DNA from 3 places in the Mesorhizobium robiniae genome. Region 2 is predicted to be linked to each of the others. Evidence: predicted binding sites of a transcription regulator. Region 2 holds the regulator's gene; each other region holds the start of a gene.
The links. The regulator PhoB, encoded in region 2, activates phosphate uptake and scavenging genes when phosphate is short. The targets are predictions, from matches to a motif close to TGTCATNNANCTGTCAT.

Region 1 (7,973 bases), 290 kb from region 2:
ACGCCCGGATCGATGACCATCGGGCCGCGGTCTTCCAGGTTCCACATGGCATAGGCCACCGATTCACCCTGTTCATTGGAGATCAGCACGCCGTTGGTGCGGCCCGGCAGCTCACCCTTGTAGGGCTCGTAGGCATGGAACAGCCGGTTCATGACAGCGGTGCCGCGCGTGTCGGTCAACAGTTCCGACTGATAGCCGATCAGGCCACGCGTCGGTGCGTGGAAGACGATGCGCTGGCGGTTGCCGCCTGACGGCCGCAATTCGACCATCTCGGCCTTGCGCTCCGACATCTTCTGCACGACGACACCGGCATGCTCCTCGTCGACGTCGATAACGACTTCCTCGACCGGCTCCAGCAATTCGCCGTTCTCGCCCTGCTGCATGACGACGCGCGGACGCGACACGGCAATCTCAAACCCTTCTCGGCGCATCGTCTCGATCAGCACGGCAAGCTGCAATTCGCCGCGCCCTGAGACGAAGAACGAATCCTTATCAGGCGATTCCTCGATCTTCAGCGCGACATTGCCTTCGGCCTCGCGCAGCAGGCGGTCGCGGATGACACGGCTGGTCACCTTGTCGCCCTCGGTGCCGGCCAGCGGGCTATCGTTGACGAGGAACGACATCGTCACGGTCGGCGGATCGATCGGCTGCGCATGCAGCGGCTCAGTCACCGACAGGTCGCAGAACGTGTCGGCGACGGTGCCCTTCGACAGGCCTGCAATGGCGACGATATCGCCCGCCTGCGCCTCGTCGATCGGCTGGCGCTCGAGCCCGCGGAAAGCCAGGATCTTCGAGATACGGCCGGTTTCGACCTGGGTGCCGTCGTGGTGCAGCACCTTGACCGCCTGGTTGGATTTCAGCGTGCCGGATTCGATGCGGCCGGTGATGATGCGGCCGAGGAACGGGTTGGCCTCCAGAATGGTGCCGATCATGCGGAACGGGCCGGGATGAACGGTCGGCGCCGGCACATGCTTGATAACGAGGTCGAATAGCGGCGACAGGCCCTGGTCCTTCGGACCTTCAGGGTTTTCCGAGACCCAGCCGTCGCGGCCTGAACCGTAGAGGATCGGGAAGTCGAGCTGTTCGTCGGTCGCGTCGAGCGCCGCAAACAGGTCGAACACTTCGTTGACCACCTCGACATGGCGGGCGTCCGGCCGGTCGATCTTGTTGATGACGACGATCGGCTTCAATCCGACCTTGAGCGCCTTGCCGACGACGAATTTGGTCTGTGGCATCGGCCCCTCGGCGGCATCGACCAGCACAATGGCCGAGTCCACCATCGACAGGATGCGCTCGACTTCACCGCCGAAATCGGCGTGGCCGGGGGTGTCGACGATGTTGATGCGGGTGTCCTTCCAGTCGACCGAGGTCGCCTTGGCCAGGATGGTGATGCCGCGTTCTTTTTCGAGGTCGTTGGAATCCATGGCACGTTCGGCGACGCGCTGGTTGTCGCGGAACGAGCCGGACTGCTTCAGAAGCTGGTCGACGAGGGTGGTTTTTCCATGGTCGACGTGCGCGATGATCGCGATATTACGAATTTTCATGTTGTGGTCTCGGGAGCGTTGCAGGCAGCAGGCCAAAAGGCGCTGCCTCTTTCGGTTGGGCGGCTCATACAGGGTTTTTCGCAATTGCGAAAGAGGAGGCGTGCCACCAAATACATGGTCACCAAATCTTAAGCGTCTTGGTGTGAAATGGATTTATTAACCAAAGCGGAACCTTTCGCGGTCGGGACAGTTCAAATTTCATGAGCAAAACGGGCATCGGATATCGGCCAATCCTCGCATGGGCTGCCCTCGCCGTCCTCCTTGCGGCTGGCGCGGCGCACTCGGCCGCGACGCTGGAAGCAGGCTTTGCCCTGCCGTCCGATACGCGTCTGGCGGAACAGCGCTTTGCCGATGCTCCCGATGGCGTCGACCCGGTGGTGACCGGACCGGTCAGCGCCGCTTTCAAGCAGAGGCAGGAAAACGCCGGCTGCGACAGCGCGGTCTGGCCCGAGATTCCAACCGTCTGCTATCCGGACTGACTGCCGCCGTCCGCAGTCGTCATCCCGGAGCGTAGCAAGAGCGAAGCGACGCCGCGCTTCGACGCCTGGGACTTTGGATCTGCGCTCCGCTTCGCGTTTCTCCGCCCGAGGATGGCTCCTCACGCCGATCGCACCGGATCGAGCGTCATCTTGTAGAGTTCGTGGTCGTCGCGATCCATCAGCCGCACCGTCATCTGTTCGGTGGCGCCGTCGATGTCGACGAGGCCGAAGAACTGCAGGCCGGCTGACGGCGGCAGGTTCTGCCCCTGCTCGGCTGTCGGCGCCTTGATGAATTTCAGCTCCGGACCGAAGGTCATATCGAAATCATTGGGTCCATACGTGCCGGCATGGAGCGGACCCGAGACGAATTCCCAAAACGGATTGAAGTCCTGGAACTGCGCCTTGTCTGGATTGTAGTAATGCGCCGCCGTGTAATGCACGTCGGCGGTTAACCAGACGGTGTTGCTGATGCCAGCGTTCTTTATATAGCGAAGAAGGTCTGCAATTTCCAGTTCGCGGCCCTTGGCCGGGCCATTGTCGCCATTGCTGACGGCTTCGGCGCCGGCCTTCTCCGTGGCGTCGTTCCAGACGACGAGACCGAGTGGCATGTCGGCGGCGATGACTTTCCAGGTCGCGTTGGAATTTGCCAGTTCGCGCTTCAGCCACTTCGTCTGCTGCTCGCCGAGGAGGCGCGATTGCGGCGTCACCGTATCCTGCATGCCAGGGCCATTGGCGCCGCGATAGGAACGCATGTCGAGGAAGAACATGTCGAGCAACGGCCCATAGGCGATCTTGCGATAGACCCGGCCGGGTTCCGACGGCTCGTAGCGGATCGTCGTCATCTCGTGGAAGGCGCGTGCCGCGCGTGCTGCCAGCACATGAATGGATTTTTCCGAGTAGCGGTCGTCGGCGCTCAGGTCCTTCGAATCCGACCAGTTGTTCACCACCTCGTGGTCGTCCCACTGGTAGAAGGTCGGGCAGATGGCGTTGAGCCCCAGCACGTTCCTGTCCATCAGATTGTACTTCCACTGACCCCGGTACTCGTCCAGCGTCTCGGCAACTTTGCGCTTTTCGTCGATGAGAACAGTATTCTTCCACTTGCCGCCGCCGGGCAGGTCCGCCTCGTCCTTCATCGGGCCGTCGGCATAGATGGTGTCGCCGGAATGCAGGAAGAAGTCGGGCGTATGCTTGCCGATCGTGGCGTAGGTCTTCATGCCGGTTTCGTCGATGCCCCAACCCTGGCCGGCGGTGTCGCCCGACCAGGCGAACCGGATATTGCGCTTCGAGGCCGGCGCCGTGCGGAAACGGCCGACGATCGGCTCGGAGACGGCGTTGATGTCGGCGAGATCGGCCGCTGTCATGCGGTAGAAGATGTCCTGATCGGAGGCGAGGTCGGTGAGCAGCCGCTTCACCGTGTAGTCGCTTGCCGGCGAGGTATCGAGCGGCGCAAGGCGGACGGCGTTGGCGAAATTCTCGGTCGAGGAGACTTCGAACATGACGCGCGACGGGCGATCGGTGCGCGTCCAGATCATGCCGCTGGTTGCGTCGACGTCGCCGGACTGGACGCCATGGGTGAATGCCGGCCGCTGATTGGCGCGCGAATAGTAGGGCAGCGCGAGGCCCGAGGCGCCGACGAGGCCAATGGCGCTCGCCGACGTGACGAAAGCGCGGCGCGAAATCTTGTTCATGGCTGTCTCCTGGATGGCGTTGAACGTCGCCGCCAAGCTCCAGGGTCAATGTTTCAGCCGCATCTCGAAACCATGAAGGTTTTCTGACAATCGACAAGCAGGCGATCTCCCCCCTCGAGGGGGAGATGTCGCCGGAGGCGACAGAGGGGGTCGTCTCGCGTGGAGCGCCGACCTCATGCGTCTGCAATATGGGGCCGAGCCCGGTCGGACCGACCCCCTCTGGCCGCTTCGCGGCCATCTCCCCCTCGAGGGGGGAGATTAGCGCTCAGCCGTCACACCTTAAGCCGCTTGCGGTTCCGGGTCGAATGCCGGCCTACTGGTGTTGATCAACAGCGAGATACAGGCTGCGGCTATTGCCGTCATGCCGGCTATGAGGAAGGCAAGCTCGTAATTGCCCTGCAATTCACGCATGGTGCCGCCGAAGAAAGCGGCGGTCGCCGCACCCACCTGGTGGCCGGCGACGATCCAGCCGAAGACGATCGGCCCGCTGCGGTCGCCGAACGCCTCGTTCGACAGTCTGAGTGTCGGCGGCACGGTGGCGATCCAGTCCAATCCGTAGAGCACGGCAAAGATGATCAGGCTGGTCGACGAGAAACCGGAATAGGGCAGATAGATCAGCGACAGGCCGCGGATCGCATAATAGACGCCGAGCAGCTTGCGGGGATCGAAGCGGTCGGTGAGCCAGCCCGACAGCGTCGTGCCGATCAGGTCGAAGATGCCCATCAGCGACAGCAGGCCGGCGGCTTGCACCTGGCCGATGCCCATGTCGCCGCAAAACGCGATCAGGTGCGTGCCGACCAGTCCATTGGTGGTGAAGCCGCAGATGAAGAAGGTGGCAAACAGATACCAGAACACGCGGGTGCCGGCGGCACGGCGCAGCGTGCTGAGCGTGTGCGAGAGGAAATTGCCCTGCGAGGCCGGCGGAACCGGCGGCACGTCGTCGGCGTCAGCGCCGTAGCGCACCATGCCGATAGAAGCCGGACGCTCCGGCACCAGCAGCCATACCAGCGGCACCAGACAGGCAGTGGCGACCGCGATGGCGATGGCGACCGGCTTCCAGCCGCCCCATTGAGCGAGCGCGGCGAGCAGCGGCAGGAACACCAGCAGGCCGGTGGCGGCGGAGGCCGACATCAATCCCATCACTAGGCCGCGATTGGTTTTGAACCAGCGGTTGACGATGGTGGCGCCAAGCACCGTGGCGACCGCGCCGGAACCGACGCCCGAAAACACGCCCCAGGTGAGAAGCAGGTGCCACGGCTCGGTCATCAACAGGCTGAGCGCCGTCGAGCCCGACATCACCACCAGCGAAGCCAGTAGCGTGCGGCGCAGCCCGATCCGTTCCATCAGTGCCGCGGCAAACGGCCCGGTCAGGCCGTAGAGAAAGATGCCAATCGCCGCGGCGAGCGAGACGACATCGCGCCGCCAGCCGAAACTCTCCTCCAGCGGCAGCATCATGACCGACGGTGCCGACCGGAGACCTGCTGCGATCAACAGGCAGAGGAAAATGACGGCGACCACGACGAAAGCGTAGCGCTGGCCAAACGGGCGAGATTGAGCTATCATGTTACTGACCGGTACGTTGCAATTGCTTGAGGCCATCAATACGTACCGGTCAGTAACATTGTCAAGCGAGTTGTTGCATGCCATCGGACAAAAATATTGAAACGTCCATCAAGGACCCTCGCGCGTTAGCCTTGCCGAGGGCCGGCGAGAAAATCCTTCGCGTGGCCCGCGACCTGTTCTATCGGCAAGGCATCAGGGCAATCGGCGTCGACGAGATCGTACGGCGTGCCGGCGTCACCAAGCCCAGCCTCTATCGCAGCTTTCCCTCCAAGGACGAATTGGCGGCGTCCTATCTGCGGCAATACGACCTCGAGTTCTGGGCCCGCTTCGACGAGGCGGTGGCTGCCCATCCCGGCGATCCGCGCGCGCAGATCGCCGCTTTCCTGACCCGCATCGGCAAGCGCACGCAAAAACCCGATTACCGGGGCTGCGGCATGACCAATGCGGCCGTCGAATATCCCGAGCACGGCCATCCGGCCCGCGTGGTGAGCGAGGCCAACAAGCAGGAATTGCGAAGACGCCTGCGCGCCATGGCGGCGGCGATGGGTGCCGGCGACGCCGATACGCTGGGCGACGGGCTGCTGCTTCTGATCGAGGGCGCCTATATCAGCGGGCAGCTGTTCGGCGCCGGCGGACCGGCGAAATCCGTCGCCCGCAACGCCGACCTCCTGATCGAAGCGAGCTTGAAGAAATAGCGTTTGGATTACAGCGCCGCGCGTCCTTTCGGACGCGCAAAGGACGCTGTAACACTTTGATTCTGCGCATGATCCTTTCCGAAATCGGTTTCGATTTTCGCGGTCATGCGATACGCTGCGGCAGCCCGAAACGGAGTTGCCTGCGATGCGTGCTCTTTTGATGATCCCGCTTGCCCTCGCCGCCCTCAGCCAGGCTGCCCAGGCCGGCGATATTTCCAGCGCCTACACCGATCTCGACGCGAAGAAGGACTGTGTGACCTATGCGCAGGCAGAGGAAGGCGATGGCGACTGGGCGAGCCTCACCTGTTCGGGCTATCGCGGCTACCCGGTGCTGATCGCTTACGACGATGCGCGCGAATCGCTTTTCTATGGTTTTCCGTCCAGCGACATGACCACGGTCTGGGAGAGCTTCGTCGGCTTCAATTCGGCTGGACCCAAACTCGAATGGCGCATCGAGACGAACGGCGATCTCGCCGTTCCCTTCGCCGTCATCCACCGCCGCTCGATCAGCAATCCCGAGGACGAGAACAAATCGACCGAGGTGCTGGTCGTCGCCAAGGTCTCCCAGCCGGAGAAGTATGAGGGCTGTACGGTCGCATTGGTGCTGGCCACCGGCAATCCGGCCGCCAACGATGAGGCGCGCAAGCTCGCCGACGAGAAGGCGCGGAGCTTCGTCTGTGGCACGGACATGCGCGTGACGGTCGGCGACGTCCCAGCCTTCGGGCGCGTCGATAACTGACTTCGTCATCCCTGGGCGGAGCGACGCGAAGCGGAGCGCAGACCCTGGGATCCATTCCGTGACATCAACCGAAGTGCGCAGCGGACCAGAATTCTGCACCGTAGCGGCACTTTGACGTCACGGAATGGATCCAGGGGTCTGCGCTGCGTCGCTACGCTCCTTGCTCCGCCCCAGGATGACGAGGCTGAGGGGCTTTGGCCAACCTCAACGGTTGCGACGGCCCATCGTTCGTCCTTCGGGCCTTGGCCTACTTGCTCGCCTTCGCCCGCTCGATCGCCTCGACGATCATCTTCTTGGCGTAGGCGGCATCGTGCCAACCCTCGATCTTGACCCATTTGCCGGGTTCGAGGTCTTTGTAGTGCTCGAAGAAATGCTGAACCTGATCGCGCGTGATGTCAGGCAGCTGCGTGTATTCGGTGACGTTCTGGTAGCGTAGCGTCAGCTTGGGCGAAGGCACCGCGATGACCTTCTCGTCCTGGCCGGAATTGTCTTCCATCACCAGCACGCCGATCGGCCGCACATTGATGACGCAGCCCGGCACCAGCGCGCGCGTATTGCAGACCAGCACGTCGATCGGGTCGCCGTCGCCCGACAGCGTGTGCGGCACGAAGCCGTAATTGCCGGGATAGCGCATCGAGGTGTGCAGGAAGCGGTCGACGAACAGCGTGCCGGCCTCCTTGTCCATCTCGTACTTGATCGGCTCGCCGCCGATCGGCACCTCGATGATGACGTTGACGTCCTCCGGCGGGTTCTTTCCGATGGCTATGGCTTCGATACGCATGGTTTTTGTCCCTCTTTCGATTGGAGACCGATAGCGGGCGGCGGCGCATGGTGCAATGCGGCGAATGGTACTGAAGACAGACTGAGGGCTTTAGCGGGAGGCGTGTTGAGCCGTCATTCCCAGACGAAGGCGACCTTCTTCAGGGCCTTCTGCTCGAAGATCTCGACGCCCTCGGCGACGTCGCGGCCACCGGCGCCGGCATAGAAGGTGAGTGCGTTCTGATTGTCCTCCAGCGCCCACACCACCATCCCCTTCAGCCCGTGGTCGGCCAATCGCGCTCGTGCGGCTGAGAGTAGCCGACTGCCGAGCCCGATGCCCTGATATTCCGGGCGCACGTAAAGTTCGTAGATCTCGCCCTGCTGCTTGAGCTCGCGGGCGCGGTTCTTGCCGATCGTGGCGTAGCCGGCGATCTTGCCGCCGATCTCGACGACCAGAACGGTGGCGGCGCGACGGATGGCGTTCGCCCACCAGTCGGCGCCGCGGC
Region 2 (7,973 bases):
CGATGCCGTATTTCTTGGCGTCGCGCGGGTTGGAGATCGAAGCCTCCTCACCATTGACGAAGATCTGGCCCGAATCGCGCTTATAGGCGCCGGACAGGATCTTGATCAGCGTCGACTTGCCGGCGCCGTTGTGGCCGAGCAGTGCCACCACCTCGCCCGGGAAGAGGTCGATCGACGCATCGTCGACGGCGCGAATGCCGCCGAAGGCAATCGAAATGTTGCGCATATCGATCAGTGGCGTGGGAGCAGTCGTGTCAGCCATAATCGCCTTTCCTTAAACGCGCTTGCGGTAGACGGTGTCGAGCCAGACCGCGATCACCAGGACGGCACCGACGACGACGCTCTGAAGCGGTGAATCGATGCCGAGCAGCACCATGCCGGACTGCAGCGACTGCATCAGAAGCGCGCCCAGCATGGCGCCGAGCACTGTGCCGGAGCCGCCGGCCAGCGATGTACCGCCGATGACGGCTGCGGCGATGACCAGCAACTCGTCCAGCGTACCCAGCGCATTGGTCGACGCATTGAGGCGGGCCGATGCAATCGCCGCGCTGATTGCGGCCAGCACGCCCATGATCATGAACACCTTCATCGTCACCCAGCGCGTGTTGATGCCGGCGAGCTCCGCCGCTTCCGGATTGCCGCCGATGGCAAAGACATAGCGGCCAAAACGCGTACGCTTGGTAATGAATGTCATGACGATGCCGACTGCGACCGCGATCAGCACCGGTATGGCGATGCCATGGGCGATGAACAGTCCGCCTTCGGGGACGGTGATGCCGCTCCGCTGGGCGTATTGGCGAACGATGCCGACCGGCCAGGGATAGGAATTGGCGATCCAGACGGCGCCGAGGATGGCGGCGCAGGCGACAACACCAAGCAAGCTCTCCGCCCAGACGGGGCGCAGCGGAAATTTGAACCGCTTGCGTTGCGACCGGCCGTTGAGCAGCATGAAGGCGACGGCCATACAGGCCAGAATGCCGACGATCCAGCTTGCGGTTGCGCCGATCGAGCCACGCGGCCCGCCCCCCATGAGCTGGAAGGTGGCGTCGAGCGGCGCGACGGTGCGCCCGCTGGTCATCAGCCACGCCATGCCGCGCCAGATCAGCAAGCCGCCCAGCGTCACAATGAAAGCCGGAACCTCGAGATAGGCGATGATGAAGCCCTGGAGCGCGCCGATCATAAGGCCGAGCACCACGCCGGCAGCCAGTGCGATGATCCATATCCAGGGATTTCCAACCTGAAATCCCAAGACGCGGATGAGGAATTCGGCCTGGGCGACGCCCATCACCATGCCGATCACGCCTTCGACGGAGCCGACCGAGAGATCGATGTTGCGCATCACGATGACAAGAACCATGCCGGTCGCCATGATCGCGACCGACGAGGTCTGCACCGATAAGTTCCAGAGGTTGCGCGGCGTGAGGAAAAGTCCGCCCGATAGGATGTGAATTCCAACCCAGATGACCAGCAGCGCGCCGACCATGCCGAGCATGCGTATATCGAGTTCGGTTGCCTTGAGGAACCGCCCGACTGCGCTGAGCTCGGATTCACGCGCCCGGTCTTCGGCCGTGTTGGCCACCGGTGAGTTGGATGCCGTGTCGGTCATGATGTCCTCCGACCGGGTTGCCGTCTGGCGCGGATGCCGGAACAGGATGCTATTTGCTTTCCACGGTCATTTAAAGCGGAAGTCATTTGAAGCGGAAAGCCTCTCGAAAAACGCCGCGGCCTGACAGCCGCGGCGTTCGTTTCCTTGCGAAGTTGTCCAGATCAGTTGCAGGCCGCAACGCTGCCCGCGGCGACGCCCGCACAGACTTCGTCCTTCTTGATCCAGCCGGCGTCGATGACGACGTTGAGATTGTCCTTGGTGATGGCAATTGGTGTCAGGAACAGCGACTTGACGGCATTGCCGCCCGGCGTGGTGAAGTCCTTGACGCCCGCAATGTCGGTCATCTGCTTGCCGTCTGCCAACTGCGAGGCGATCTCGGCAGCGTTCTTGCCGAGCTCGCGCGCGTCCTTCCACACCGATACGGTCTGTGTGCCGAGCGCGATGCGGTTCAGCGCCGCATGATCGCCGTCCTGACCCGATACCGGGACGGATCCGGCCAGGCCTTGGGCCGTCAGTGCCGCGACGACGCCGCCGGCGGTGCCGTCATTGGCGGCAACCACCGCGTCGACCTTGTTGTCGTTGGCGGTCAGAAACTGTTCCATGTTCTTCTGGGCATTGGCGGGAAGCCAGCCGTCCGTGTAGGCCTCGCCGACATTTTTGATCTTGCCGCTGTCGATGGCATCCTTGAGCACTTCCATGGAGCCGGCGAACAGGAAATCGGCATTCGGATCAGCGCCGGAGCCCTTGATGAAGACGTAGTTGCCCTCCGGTTTCACCTTGAACACTTCGCGGGCCTGCATGCGGCCGACTTCCTGGTTGTCGAAAGTCAGGTAGAACACGTCCTTGTTCTCGATCAGCCGGTCATAGCCGACGACCGGAATGCCTTCGTCCAGCGCCTTCTGCACCGCCGGCCCGATGGCCGAGGCATCCTGCGCCAGGATGATCAGCGCATTGGCGCCCTGCGAGATCAGGCTTTCGACATCGGTCAGCTGCTTGCCGGGATTGGACTGCGCATCGGCGGAAATATACTTGTCGCCGGCGGCCTCGATCGCCGCCTTCATGGCGGCTTCGTCGGTCTTCCAACGCTCTTCCTGGAAATTCGACCACGAAACGCCAATGACCTTGTCCTTGGCCTGTGCGACCGATGCGAGCGTCAGCGACATGGCGACCCCCGCCAGAATGGCGGCTGTGAATCTTTTCATGATATTCCTCCCTGCACCGCGTGCGGCGCGACCAGACTGACCCGAGGGCCGGCATAAAGGCTCCTATTTTTTCGAGCCTCGAAAAAACACTGATCCAACGCCGAAGCGCTGTCAACATCAATTCTGATGGATTTTGATGGCTTTCCGGCTTTTTTTCGAGCCTCGGAATAAACCGTGACAGCGGCTTCTGCTTCTGCCACTATTTGTCCGACATTATCGACGGCTTCCGATTTATGAGTCGCCGCGGTGACAGGGAGGAAGCAGCAGAATGTCGGTTGGAATCCGTCATGACGATTTGCGCCGCCGCAACCGGGCGATGGTGATTTCGGCCGTACGCCGGGCCGGCCAACCATCGCGGACCGAGATCGCGGCAACCACCGGCCTCAGCCATTCGACCATATCGGCGATCTGTTCAGACCTGATCCAGGAAAGCATCCTGACCGAGAGCAGAGCGAGCGAGGCCGTTTCGCTGAAACGCGGCCGGCCGCAGGTCGGCCTCGGCCTCAATCCGGAAGCGGCAGCGGTGTTGGCCGTCGTGTTGTCGCTGAATTTCCTGTCGGTCGCCGTCATCGATTATGCCGGACAAGTGGTCGCCGAGGAACAGCGCCGGCTGGACACGCTGACCATGTCGCGCGACGAGCTGATCGGCGAATGTGTCGCCATCGTCCGGCGACGGCTCGAAGATCCCGACCTCGACGTCCAAAGCGTCGCCCGCATCGCACTGGCGATCCAGGGCATTACCGATTCGCATGCGCGCGCCATGTTGTGGTCGCCGATCACGCCGCAAACGAACATCGCTTTCGCCGACATTCTTGAACGCGAATTCGGCATCCCGGCCATCATGGAGAACGACTGCAACATGATGGCCGTGGCGCTGCGCTGGCGCGACCCGGATCGCTACCGCAACGATTTCATCGCCATCCTGCTCTCACACGGCATCGGTATGGGGCTGGTGCTGAAGGGCGAACTGTTCACCGGCACCCATTCTTCAGGCGGCGAATTCGGGCACATGATCCATCGGCCGGGCGGCGCGCTTTGCCGGTGCGGACGGCGCGGCTGCGTCGAAGCCTATGCCGGTAACTACGCCATCTGGCGCAATGCAAGGCAACTGAGCGAGAATGCCGAACCGGTCGCCGATGTCAGCGATGCCGACATGCGGGCACTGGCGGCCCGGGCGCGCGAGACGGACGGACCGGAGCGCGAAGCCTACCGTAAGGCCGGCGAAGCGCTCGGCTTCGGGCTAGGCAGCCTGTTTGCGCTGATCGATCCGGCGCCGGTCGCCATGGTCGGCGTCAGTGCTGCCGCCTTCGACCTGATCGAGCCGGCCCTGCGCGAGGCCATCGCCCAGACCGCCGGCGGCCAGCATTCGGGTTCCATTTCCTTCGACACCGAGCCGAACGAATTGCCGCTGATCCGCGAAGGCTGCGCCATGCAGGCGCTGAATTTCGTCGACCAGGAGATTTTCGCGCCGGGCGCGCAAGGAAAGTCCGGCACGATCAGGAAGGACGTAGCCTGAGTTCGAAAGGCAAGGAAAAAAGGCGGATTGCGGCTTGGGATGTGTCGAGTTTCAGGTCAGGCCGCGCCGGAGTCGAAGACGGGCGCGAAACAACCAAACCGGTGGCTTCCGAGAACCAGAACGGAGCGTAACGTTTAAGTACGTGCCGGAAGCGCAGGAAATCGCCATTCGCGGGCCGGCATCACCTGGAGTATCAGCCTAGTCTTCCCTGATCGCATAGCCCGCGCCGCGGATGGTGCGGATGACATCGGGCATGCGACCATTGTTGACCGCCTTGCGCAACCGCCCGACATGGACGTCCACCGTGCGCTCGTCGATGTAGATCGTCTCGCCCCAAACATTGTCGAGCAATTGGCTGCGCGAGAAGACCCGACCGGGGTGCCGCATCATGAATTCGAGCAGCCGGAATTCGGTCGGCCCGAGCCGGATCTCGCTCTTCTTGCGGTAGACCCTGTGCGATTCGCGATCGAGCATGATGTCGCCGACCTTCAGCACGCTGGACAGCACTTCCGGCTTGGCGCGGCGCAGCAGCGCCTTGACCCGGGCCATGAATTCCGGTGTCGAGAACGGCTTGACCAGATAGTCGTCGGCCCCGGTCGAGAGCCCGCGCACCCGGTCGCTCTCCTCGCCGCGCGCGGTCAGCATGATGATCGGCAACCGCTCGGTTTCGGGACGCACCCGAAGACGCCGGCAAAGCTCGATGCCGGAAACCGCCGGCACCATCCAGTCGAGCACCAGAAGATCGGGTACGTTTTCCTGCAGCCGGATTTCGGCCTCGTCGCCGCGTGTCACCACCTCGACCTGATAGCCTTCGGATTCCAGATTGTAGCGGAGGAGGACGCCCAGCGGCTCTTCATCCTCCACCACCATGATGCGCGGCGCGATCATCGATCGGTCACCCCCGTCATGTCGCCGGCGCCGTCGTCGTTTCGTCGAGCTTCGGGCGATCCGCCGGCAACTGCTGCCCGGTCACGACATAGTAGGCGTTTTCGGCGATGTTGGTTACATGATCGCCAATACGCTCGAGATTCTTGGCGCAGAACAGAAGATGCGTGCAGGCGGTGATGTTGCGAGGATCCTCCATCATGTAGGTCAGGAGCTCGCGAAAAACCGCCGTGTATTTGACATCGACCTTCTCGTCGGCTGCGCGCAGTTCCTTCAACGCGTTGGCGTTTCGCGACACGTAGTGCTCGACCACGCCGCGGAGCTGTTCGAGAACGAGATCCGCCATTGCGTCGATACCGTGCGAGAGATTACGCGGCGTGGCGCTCTGTCCGACTGCGCTGACCCGCTTGGCTATGTTCTTGGCCAGGTCGCCGATGCGCTCCAGATCGCCGGCCATGCGGATTGCGCCAACCACGGCGCGCAGGTCTTGTGCCATCGGCTGCCGCTTGGCGATCAGTGTGATCGCGCTGTCGTCGAGTTCGCGCTGCCGGGCATCCATGATGGCATCGTCCGAAACGACGCGCTGCGCCATCGCATTGTCTGACGCGAGCAATGCGCGGATCGACGCAGCTACCATCGCGGCGGCAAGCTCGTCCATGTCACGGATCAGCCTGTCGATGTGTTCCAATTCCTCGTCGAAGGAGGCGACGGTATGTTCACCCATGATGCTGTCCTCGTGTTCGAATTCGCCGCCGGACCGCTCAGCCGAACCGGCCGGTGATGTAGTCCTGGGTGCGCTTGTCGTCGGGGTTGGTGAACATCTTGTCGGTCGCGCCCTCCTCGACCAGATAGCCGAGATGGAACATCGCCGTTCGCTGCGACACGCGCGCTGCCTGCTGCATCGAATGGGTAACGATGACGATCGTGTAGTTCTGACGCAGCTCGTCGATCAGCTCCTCGACGCGGGCGGTGGCGATCGGATCGAGCGCTGAGCAGGGCTCGTCCATCAGGATCACTTCCGGCGACACCGCGATGGCGCGCGCGATGCACAGGCGCTGCTGCTGTCCGCCGGAAAGGCCGGTGCCCGACTCGAGCAAGCGATCCTTGACCTCGTTGAACAGGCCGGCCTTCTTCAGGCTCGATTCGACGATGCCGTCCAACTCCGCCTTGCTCCTGGCCAGACCGTGAATGCGCGGACCGTAGGCGACGTTTTCGTAGATCGACTTCGGAAACGGGTTCGGCTTCTGGAACACCATGCCGACGCGAGCTCGCAGCTCGACGACATCGATTTTCGGGTCGTAGACATCCTCGTTGTCGAGCGTGATCTTGCCGCTCACCCGCGCGATGTCGATCGTGTCGTTCATTCGGTTCAGGCAACGCAGAAAGGTCGACTTGCCGCAACCCGATGGGCCGATCAACGCCGTCACCTGGTTCTCGCGGACATCGAGATCCACGTCGAACAGAGCGCGCTTCTCGCCGTAGTGAACAGAGACCTTTTCGCCCTTCATCTTGATCGAAGGTTCGTTGGTTCCGCTACTCAGTTTCTGTTCGACGCTGGCTTCCGTCATGATGTTCATATCCTCTAACTCCTTACCAGCGCCGCTCGAAGCGCCTGCGCAGTATCACCGCGATGGCATTCATGATGACCAAAAACACCAGCAAAATCAAAATCGCCGCCGAAGTCTTCTGCTGGAATCCAGCTTCCGGGAAATCGGCCCACATGAATATCTGCACCGGCAGGATCGTCGCGGGATCGGTGAACCCGCCGGGAATGTCGACGATGAAGGCGACCATGCCGATCATCAGCAACGGCGCGGTTTCGCCCAGCGCATGCGCCATTCCAAGGATGGTGCCGGTCATGATACCCGGCATCGCCAGCGGCAGGACGTGATGGAATACGGTCTGTACCTTGGACGCTCCGATGCCAAGCGCGGCCTCGCGGATCGACGGTGGCACGGCGCGCAGTGAAGCGCGTGAGGCGATAATGATGATCGGCAGCGTCATCAGCGCCAGCACCATGCCGCCGACCACCGGGGCCGAGCGCGGCAGGCCGAAGAAATTCAGGAATACGGCCAGTCCAAGCAGGCCGAAGACGATCGAGGGCACCGCCGCCAGATTGTTGATATTCACTTCGATGATCGTCGTCAGCCGGTTCTTGGGTGCAAATTCCTCAAGATAGATCGCCGCCGAAACGCCGATCGGGAAGGCGATGGCGAGCGTCACGATCATGGTCAGGAACGATCCGACGACCGCGCCCCAGACACCGGCCAGTTCCGGCTCGCGGCTTGCGCCGGTGAAGAAGAAGATCGAGTTGAACCGGCTTTCGATCAGGCCGGCGCTCTTCAGCGTATCGAGCCAGACGATCGTCTTGTCCGAAATCTTTCGCGATGCTTCCGGCGTATTGATGACGCGCAGGAATGCCTGGCCGCTCGCGGCGGGCGCCATGCTGTCGAGCGCCTTGATCACGGTGCCCTTTGCGATCGCCGTCCCGTTCGCCCCAGGCGACAGCGCGGTCAGCTTGACCGTGCCGCCATTGAACGCGACCAGCAGCGACGACGCGCCGCTCGTCAGCGTGAGCATGCCGTTTTCGCCCTCGGTCGCACCATGGCCGCGCGCCAGCGCCAGCATGGCATCGTCGCCGAAGGTCAGATCGATGTCGCCGCTGGTTTGCGAAGGTGTGACGCTTGTTGGAATTGCTTCGTCAGAACCGACGTCGGCAAGCAAACCCTTGAGATAAAGATCGGCAAAATCGTCAAGTGGGACC
Region 3 (7,973 bases), on a different contig from region 2:
AGCGTGCCGTCCTCGGCGAATTTGGCAACGTAGAGCGTGCCGTCGTCGAGAAGATCCATGTTGGCGGCACGGTCCTCGGCGTTGAATTTGCCTGTGGTGACGAATTTGTAGACATAATCGAAGCGCTCGTCGTCGCCGAGGTAGAAGACGACGCGGCCATCCTTGGCGACGATCGATTCGGCACCCTCATGCTTGAAGCGGCCCATGGCTGTGCGCTTCTTCGGCACCGAATTCGGATCGTTGACGTCGACCTCGACGATCCAGCCAAAGCGGTTCGGCTCATTCGGCTCCTTGCCAAGGTCGAAACGGTCGTAATGCGCCGCCCACTCATAGGCGCCTTCGGGAATGCCCAGGCGCTTGTAGTTGGCTGCCTCCGGATGATCGGCCGGCAGTTCGCCGGAGAAATAACCGTGGATGTTTTCCTCGGCCATGACATAGGTGCCCCAGGGCGTGACGCCGCCGGCGCAATTGTTGACGGTGCCGATGACCTTGGTGCCGGTCGGGTCGGCATTGGTCTTGACGCGGTCATGGCCGGCGACGGGACCTGACAGTGCGATCTCGGTGTTGGAGGTGATGCGGCGATTGAGCTTGCCGTCGCGCACCACTTGCCATTTGCCTGATACCTTGCGGATCTCGACGACGGTGCCGCCATGCGCGGCCATCTCGACATCGACCTGTTCCTTGCTCAGCGGCGCCTGCTTGGCCTCACCCTCGACGATGGTGACGAGACCCGGAAACATCAGATGCGGGTTGGTGTATTCATGGTTGACCACCAGCAGGCCATGCTCGGCCGAGCCGTCGAGCGGGATGTAGCCGACATAGTCGTTGTTGTAGCCGAACTGTCTTTCCTGGGCCTGCGCCGACTGCTTTGTCGGATCGAATTCCGGCGAATCGGCAAACAGCGGATCGCCCCAGCGCAACAGCACGTCGGCGTCATAGCCCGGCGCGACATGATGCTTGTCGTCGACGCCTGCCTCGATCTCGTCGAAAGTGAAGGCCGAGCCGGTGGCGGCGCGGGCATCGTCGGCAAGCATCAGCGCCAGCGGACTGACGGTGACGGCAATGGCGGTCGCCGCGAGCGATCCCTGCAGGAACCCACGGCGCGAGAAACGCGCGGCGATGATTTCGCCCATCGTCCGGTTGTCGGTGGGATTGGTTCCTGGCCCATCGTTTTCCTCGAGCAGGCTGGTGCGGAACTGGGCGTCGGGGGCGCGATGTTCAGACGAGCGATGTTCAGTCATGGGGGGCTTGCCTCTGGCTTCTTTGGGATGGCTGGAGCGTCTTGCTTGACTGACCGCTATCGCCAGCAGATCACAGTTTGATGACGTTGCCGGCCAATTTCCAGTCCCGATTCCGTGTCTATGGTCGGCCCCGCTTGACCGCGACCGACGCTTCGGAAACAAGATCTGCCGCAGGCACGGAAGCACCGCTTTGAGAGGGACAAAAAGTGAGTTTTTGGGGACTGGGGCAGCTCGGCATTTCGACGGTGATCTTCCTTCTGGCGGCGACGGCGGCCAAGCAATGGGGACTGGCGCCGAGCCTCGGCAAGATCATTCTGACCTTGGCGCTCTATTCACTGGGCAATCTGATCATGCTGAGGCTGATCCGTGAATTCGGCATGTCGGTGTCGTTCAGCCTGTCGGCGGTGATCCAGCTTGTGTCCGTGAACGTGGTGGCACTGGTCTTCTTCGGCGAGCGCGTCAATGCGTTGCAGGCGGCCGGGATCGTGCTCGCTGTCGCAGCGGTGGCGCTGATCACGCTCGGACCCTATCTGCAAAAATTGTAATTGCGAGGGCCGATGAAGAACACCACAACCAAGTTGCTCGGCTGGATCGAATTCCCGGTGCTGCTGGCCGGACTGGTCATCGCCGGCGGACTATGGGGGTTCGAGGAACTGATGGAGGTGGCGCGGGACGCCACGCCGCACGCCTTCGACACGGAAATCCTGCTTGCCTTCCGTGAAGCGGGCCAGCCCGACGATCCGATCGGACCGCCATGGCTGGAAGGGGCGATGCGCGACATCACCAGCCTCGGCAGCGCCAGCGTGCTCGTGCTGATCACCGCTGCGGTGATCGTCTATCTGCTGCTGATCCACAGGCCGGGGCCGGCATTTCTCGTTTTCGTAGCGGTGGCGGGCGGGCAGGCCTTGTCGAGTACGCTGAAGCTCGGAATCGATAGGCCTCGCCCCGAGTTGGTCTCGCATCTCGCCGACGTGGCGACGCTTTCGTTTCCGAGTGGCCATGCGATGCTGTCGGCGGTAACATATTTGACGCTGGGCAGCATGGCGTCGCGCTTCCTGCCCGGGCGAACGACGAAGATCTACGTGCTGTCGCTGGCAGTGCTGACGACGGTGCTGGTCGGCATCAGCCGCGTCTACCTCGGCGTTCATTGGCCGTCCGACGTGCTGGCCGGCTGGTGCGCCGGCTTCGCCTGGGCGATGCTGTGCTGGCTGGCCGCATGGGCGCTACAGCGATGGCGCGGGCAGATCGACGCCTGAACGCCGCCGCGGCTAGTACTCCTCGAAATTTGTGACGGCGAGGGCCTGCTGTCCCAGTTGGCGCGCAGGCTCTGCAGGACACAACCAATCTTGGTGCGTGCATGTCTGACATATACATCATGATGCTTGAAACATGATAATGATGGTATTATGCATGGGAATGCAGACTCAGACGGGGTTTTTTAGCCGATGATCACTGCCGCGCAGATGCGCGCCGCAAGGGCGCTGGCCGGCATCGATCAGAAGACGCTTGCCGAGCGCGCCGGGGTTTCGCTTCCAACCATCCAGCGCATGGAAGCGAGCGACGGCGTGGTCAGGGGCGTGGTCGACACGCTGATGAAGGTCATCCAGGCCCTCGATGAGGCCGGCGTGGAACTGATCGGCGAGAATCAGGCCAGCGAGCGCGGCGGCAGGGGCGTGCGCCTCAAGCCGGTCGTGCCGAAGAGCCCGCCGGGCTGAGTCGCTAAAAGTCGCGACGGCGACCGCCGACAGTCCTGCCGACGATCTCGCCGCCTTGGTTTTTATGCATGTCGTTGCCGACCTGCATCAGGAGCGAAAGGCAGTCCATGGATCGGCGGGCAATTCATCAACCGGCCCAAAGACCGGCAAAGCCGACATTTTCTGAACTGTTCACCCCGAAGCTGGTGACAGTGCTGCGCGAGGGCTACACAGCAGAGCACTTCAAGGCCGATGCCATTGCCGGGCTGACCGTGGCCATCGTGGCGCTGCCGCTGTCGATGGCGATCGCGGTCGCCTCCGGCGTGACGCCGGAGCGCGGGCTCTACACGTCCATTATCGGCGGCTTCCTCGTCTCGGCGCTCGGCGGCAGCCGCTTCCAGATCGGCGGGCCGGCCGGCGCCTTCATCGTGCTGGTAGCGGCAACGGTGGCGCGGGTCGGTGTCGACGGGTTGCTGCTGGCGACGATGATGGCCGGCATCTTCCTGCTCGCCATCGGCTATCTCAGGCTTGGCACCTACATCAAGTTCATTCCCTATCCGGTGACCGTTGGCTTCACCGCCGGCATCGCCATCACCATCGTCTCCGGCCAGATCGTCGAGCTGTTCGGGCTGAAGCTCGCCGGCAAGGAACCCGGACCGCTGGTGCCGAAGCTGATGGCGCTCAGTGAGGCGGCCGGCACGATCAATCTCGCCGCCACCTCCGTGGCCGTACTGACCATCGTCGCTATTGTCCTGATGAAGCGATGGCGGCCGAAATGGCCTGCCATGCTGATTGCCATCGGCCTTGCGTCGCTCGTCGTGGCGCTGTTTTCCCTGCCTGCCGAAACCATCGGCACGCGCTTCGGCGGCATCCCGCGCAGCCTGCAAATGCCGGCCTTTCCGCCGATCAGCTTCGACAAGGTAATCGACGTCCTGCCGGACGCCATAGCCTTTGCGCTGCTTGGCGCGATCGAATCGCTGCTGTCGGCGGTTGTCGCCGATGGCATGACAGGAAGGCGACACCGCTCCAATTGCGAACTCGTGGCGCAGGGCTTTGCCAACATCGCGTCGGCCCTGTTCGGCGGCATCTGCACCACCGGCACCATCGCCCGAACGGCGACCAACGTGCGGGCCGGCGCGCATGGACCGGTTTCGGGCATGATCCACTCGGTCCTCCTGCTTGCCCTGATGCTGGTGGCGGCGCCGCTGGCCAGCTACATCCCGCTTGCAGCCCTCGCCGGCGTGCTGGCGGTGGTGTGCTGGAACATGTTCGAGAAGCAGGCCTTCGCCACGTTGCTGCGTGCCTCGCGCGGCGACGCGCTGGTGCTGATGGCGACCTTCCTGATCGTCGTCTTCCGCGACCTCACCGAAGGCATCGTCGTCGGTTTCGCCCTGGGCTCGATCCTGTTCATCGACCGCATGGCCAAGAGCATTGCGGTTGAGCCGGATCAGAGATTGGTGCAGGACGATGTCGCCGACCAAACCGGTGCCGCGAACGCATATGATTCCAGTGAAGCCAGCGATACCGACACCGTCGTCTACCGTATTTCGGGCGCCTTCTTCTTCGGCGCTGCCTCGACCGTCGCCACGGTGCTGGACCGCATCGCCGACCAGCGCAAGAACTTCATCCTCGATTGCTCGGCCGTGCCGTTCTTCGATTCGACTGCAGCCAACGTCATCGAGGGCGCAGCCCATAAAGCGAGGCGGGCCGGCGTGCGCTTCATCATCTCAGGCGCTTCGCCTCAGGCACGTCGCATGCTGATCAACCACGGGGTCAAGCGCCCGCTGGTGACCTACGCCGCTTCGATCAGGGATGCGCGGGCGCAGTTGGAAGGGAAGCGGAAGATGGACTAGCGATCAGGATTTTACCGGTCAGTGGGTCATTTGTCAGGTGCAAGGATGTCCGCCCGTTGCTTCAGTTTCCACCATGATCTTTTGTCCGGACATTTTTGCTCTTTGCAGCCGCGCTTCAAAAATGGAACCACATTCATGGTAGAGTTCGCGCACTGATTTGCCAGTATGCATGACACATCCCCGTGAAATCGAAGTGATCCTATGCCGACGGCGCCAACACTTGAACTTCGCCGCTATTCGCGCCTGAAAAATTTGCGGGAGCGCGCAGAACGCCAGGGTGCTGCATTGCAGTTCTGGGCGCGTACGGCATCGCTCGCCGTGATCTCCTGCTTCTTTTCATCGATCAGCCGCTGGGATGCCTCGCTGCTCTTCGTGCTGGCGGGCCTCGTGCTGTTCCAGCTCGTCGGCCTGATCCAGTTTCTCTTTGCGCGCCGTCGCAACGCGCCATGGTGGATCGGTTACCTCGTGGGTACGCTGGACATCATTCTGTTGACCGTTCTGCTGGTAACGCCCAACCCGTTTTCCCTGGAGGTCGCGCCGGCCGCGATGCAACTGCGCGAGGGCAGCTTCAAATTCCTGCTGATTTTCGTATGCCTTGGCGCGCTGACCCTTTCGACACGATTGGCGCTCTATCTCGGCGCGCTCGCGGCCTTGACGTGGGCGATCGGGGTGGGGTGGGTGATTTTTCATGCGGGAACCGTCATTCCGGCGACGAACCTCTATTCGCTGCCGATGACAGAGCGACTGAACCTCTATCTCAATCCCAATTTCGTCGATACATTCGCGCAGGCGACCAACGTGTTGGTTGTGCTTATTATCGGCGCGATCATGGCGCTGGTCGTGTCTCGTTCCCGACATCTGTCGGAAGACTATGTCAAGGCAGAGCGCGCCCGCGCCAATCTTGCCCGGCATTTTTCGCCCAATGTCGTCGACCAGCTCGCCACGGATGACGAGCCCTTCGGCCCGGTCCGCCGGCAGGATATCGCGGTGCTGTTCGCCGACATCGTCGGCTTCACACACTATTCCGAGGATCATCCGGCCGAAGCAGTGTTCGAACTTCTGCGTCAGTTCCACCGTCGCATGGAGCAGGTCGTTTTCGACCACCATGGCACAGTCGATAACTATATTGGCGATTGCATCATGGCGACATTCGGGGTTCCGCAAGCCAGCCATGACGACGCGACTCGGGCCATCCAATGCGCTGAAGCGATGATCGCCGCTCTCAAAGACTGGAATGTGCAGCGGGTGTCCAGGGGATACCCGCCGCTGGACGTTCGGATCGGTGCACAATATGGCGCAGTCGTCATCGGCGCGGTCGGCAGCGAGCGCAATCTGTCCTTCGCGGTGGTGGGCGACACCGTCAACGTCGCCAGCCGTTTGCAAGCGCTCTGCCGTGAGCTTCAGGCGAATATTTGCTTTGGGTCACGACTGATTGAGGCCGCGCAGGCGGAATCGCCCACGACACAGTTGAATGCGCGCGATCATGGACCGGTGAGCATCCGCGGCCGGGACGAACCGGTCCATGTTTGGGTCGAACACAGAGCCGAAAACCAGGGCGCTGTTGCGGTCTCGGCGTGATATAGGCCGCCATGTGAAACGCCGCACTTCGGCCGGATAGCGGCCGCGCCATAGGGGTATGTCCTGACCCAGGCCGCTCGCCCGGCAGATGCGCGTGTTGTAGGTCCGATAGCGCGACAGCGGCACGGCGATGCAGCCATCGCCAAGTGTGACCTCGATCAGGCGGCGACGCTCCGATCCGTCCTCCGGTTCGGGCAAGGCATCGCCGACATAGAAGGCCGCATGCGACCAGGTCGACTGGGTCAGGTATTTGATCGCTGCCGAGATCTTCTGATTGCCCTCGATGAGCAGGATGTCGCCGGGCTCGAGCGTTCGGCGCAGCGTTTCGGCATCGGACGGCGTGTAAGGCTCGTAGCCCGACGATTCCTCCTGCAACCGGCCGGCAAGCCAGCGGCCAAGTCGGTCCAGAAGCGTGTCCCCGGTCTCGATCATGCCAGACGGCGATTATCACAGGCCGGCGGCCTAGACCATGATCCCGAACTGAAGGACTGCATCAGCCGGCGGCGCCGGGCGCGCTGGCGTCTTCGCGCGGCGCGGCCGCCAGATCGTCGCGCGCCTTGCGTGCGAGTTTCCTTGTCGAGCGCCTGGGACTATCGCCGAACAGATCGGCCGCCGCGGCGAGGCAGGTCTTTTTCAGGCTTTTCTCCGAGCGCTTCAACAGTTTGCCCAGGAGCCGGGTCTCTTGAGGAGAGCCGAGCGGCCGGTCGTCGGCATCGAGAAGTTCGCGCAGGACAAACAAATCATGCAGCTCGCCCAGTCTTTCGCCCAATTCGTCGACTGCTTTACGCCGGGCCTTGATCGGCGTCGGCCACAGCCTTCCGAGCAGCGACAGATGCATACCGTGGGTCTTTGCCGCCTTGCGCAGATCATGGAAATCGTCGGCCTCACCGCGGGAGCCCGCCTTGTCCAGCGCCTTTCTGGCGCGACGCAGCGTGGTGCGGGCGCCTTCGGCAAGCACATCGGCGGCCTGTTCAGGCCGGTCGGGCAAGGCCAGCATATCGATCCGGTTGATTCCCTCCTCGCAAGCGGCAATCGCGGCAGCTACCGCAGCGTCGAGGCCGACACCGCCATGCAATTCGTTCTGGCGCGCGACGAGCGTCTCGCGCACGGCATCGAGGCCGCCGCCGGCGCTCTGCTCGGGAAAGCTTGCCGCCAACCGGTCGATGGTTTCAACCAGCGCGGTCGCCTCGCGCGGACCGGCGAGCAGGGCCGCCACCTGTCTGTAGCATTGGTTCTCGGTCACGCAAAATGTTTCGTCTCCGGAACGGACCAAGCGTAGCAAGGCGCGTGCATTCTTCAGCCGCTTGCGGCATTTGTGCAGCGCCTGCTCCGGCCGGTCATGCGCCGCGTCCAAATGGATGAGCGCCTTGCCGATCTCCTCGGCGAGAATGCGCCTGACCTCATCGGTCAGCGGCAGGCGCGGGTCGATGCGATAGCTCATGCGGCGATCTCCGGAATCCCCCCGAGGGCGAGCGACGCGTTATAGAACCTCTGCTCGCCGGTGACTTCGCGGCCGAGCCAGTCTGGCAGCATTTCGTCCGGTACGTCCTCCGGCGTCTCGAGCTCGGCGACTACAAGACCGGTATGCATCCCGCCGAAGACATCGA

Region 1: a site for PhoB is predicted at 3,784-3,800, ahead of ABID19_RS19630 (alkaline phosphatase D family protein). Genes of this name have one in related genera too.
Region 3: a site for PhoB is predicted at 1,311-1,327, ahead of ABID19_RS10175 (PhoX family protein). Genes of this name have one in related genera too.

Annotation. Positions count from the first base shown of each region.
Region 1 covers NZ_JBEPMC010000007.1:8,202-16,174, reverse strand. The annotation lists gene typA (translational GTPase TypA) at 1-1,544, opposite strand, end outside; gene ABID19_RS19635 (hypothetical protein) at 1,745-2,023, shown strand; gene ABID19_RS19630 (alkaline phosphatase D family protein) at 2,143-3,711, opposite strand; gene ABID19_RS19625 (MFS transporter) at 3,991-5,274, opposite strand; gene ABID19_RS19620 (TetR/AcrR family transcriptional regulator) at 5,352-5,969, shown strand; gene ABID19_RS19615 (hypothetical protein) at 6,115-6,708, shown strand; gene ppa (inorganic diphosphatase) at 6,956-7,489, opposite strand; gene ABID19_RS19605 (GNAT family N-acetyltransferase) at 7,603-7,973, opposite strand, start outside.
Region 2 covers NZ_JBEPMC010000007.1:296,933-304,905, reverse strand. The annotation lists partial or broken gene ABID19_RS21085 (ATP-binding cassette domain-containing protein) at 1-262, opposite strand, end outside; gene ABID19_RS21080 (sugar ABC transporter permease) at 275-1,606, opposite strand; gene xylF (D-xylose ABC transporter substrate-binding protein) at 1,768-2,808, opposite strand; gene ABID19_RS21070 (ROK family protein) at 3,077-4,324, shown strand; gene phoB (phosphate regulon transcriptional regulator PhoB) at 4,523-5,212, opposite strand; gene phoU (phosphate signaling complex protein PhoU) at 5,229-5,933, opposite strand; gene pstB (phosphate ABC transporter ATP-binding protein PstB) at 5,971-6,786, opposite strand; gene pstA (phosphate ABC transporter permease PstA) at 6,800-7,973, opposite strand, start outside.
Region 3 covers NZ_JBEPMC010000003.1:403,545-411,517, reverse strand. The annotation lists gene ABID19_RS10175 (PhoX family protein) at 1-1,241, opposite strand, end outside; gene ABID19_RS10170 (hypothetical protein) at 1,448-1,786, shown strand; gene ABID19_RS10165 (phosphatase PAP2 family protein) at 1,799-2,497, shown strand; gene ABID19_RS10160 (helix-turn-helix domain-containing protein) at 2,687-2,956, shown strand; gene ABID19_RS10155 (SulP family inorganic anion transporter) at 3,064-4,788, shown strand; gene ABID19_RS10150 (hypothetical protein) at 4,822-4,959, opposite strand; gene ABID19_RS10145 (adenylate/guanylate cyclase domain-containing protein) at 4,990-6,366, shown strand; partial or broken gene ABID19_RS10140 (lipo-like protein) at 6,427-6,798, opposite strand; gene ABID19_RS10135 (CHAD domain-containing protein) at 6,860-7,807, opposite strand; gene ABID19_RS10130 (CYTH domain-containing protein) at 7,804-7,973, opposite strand, start outside.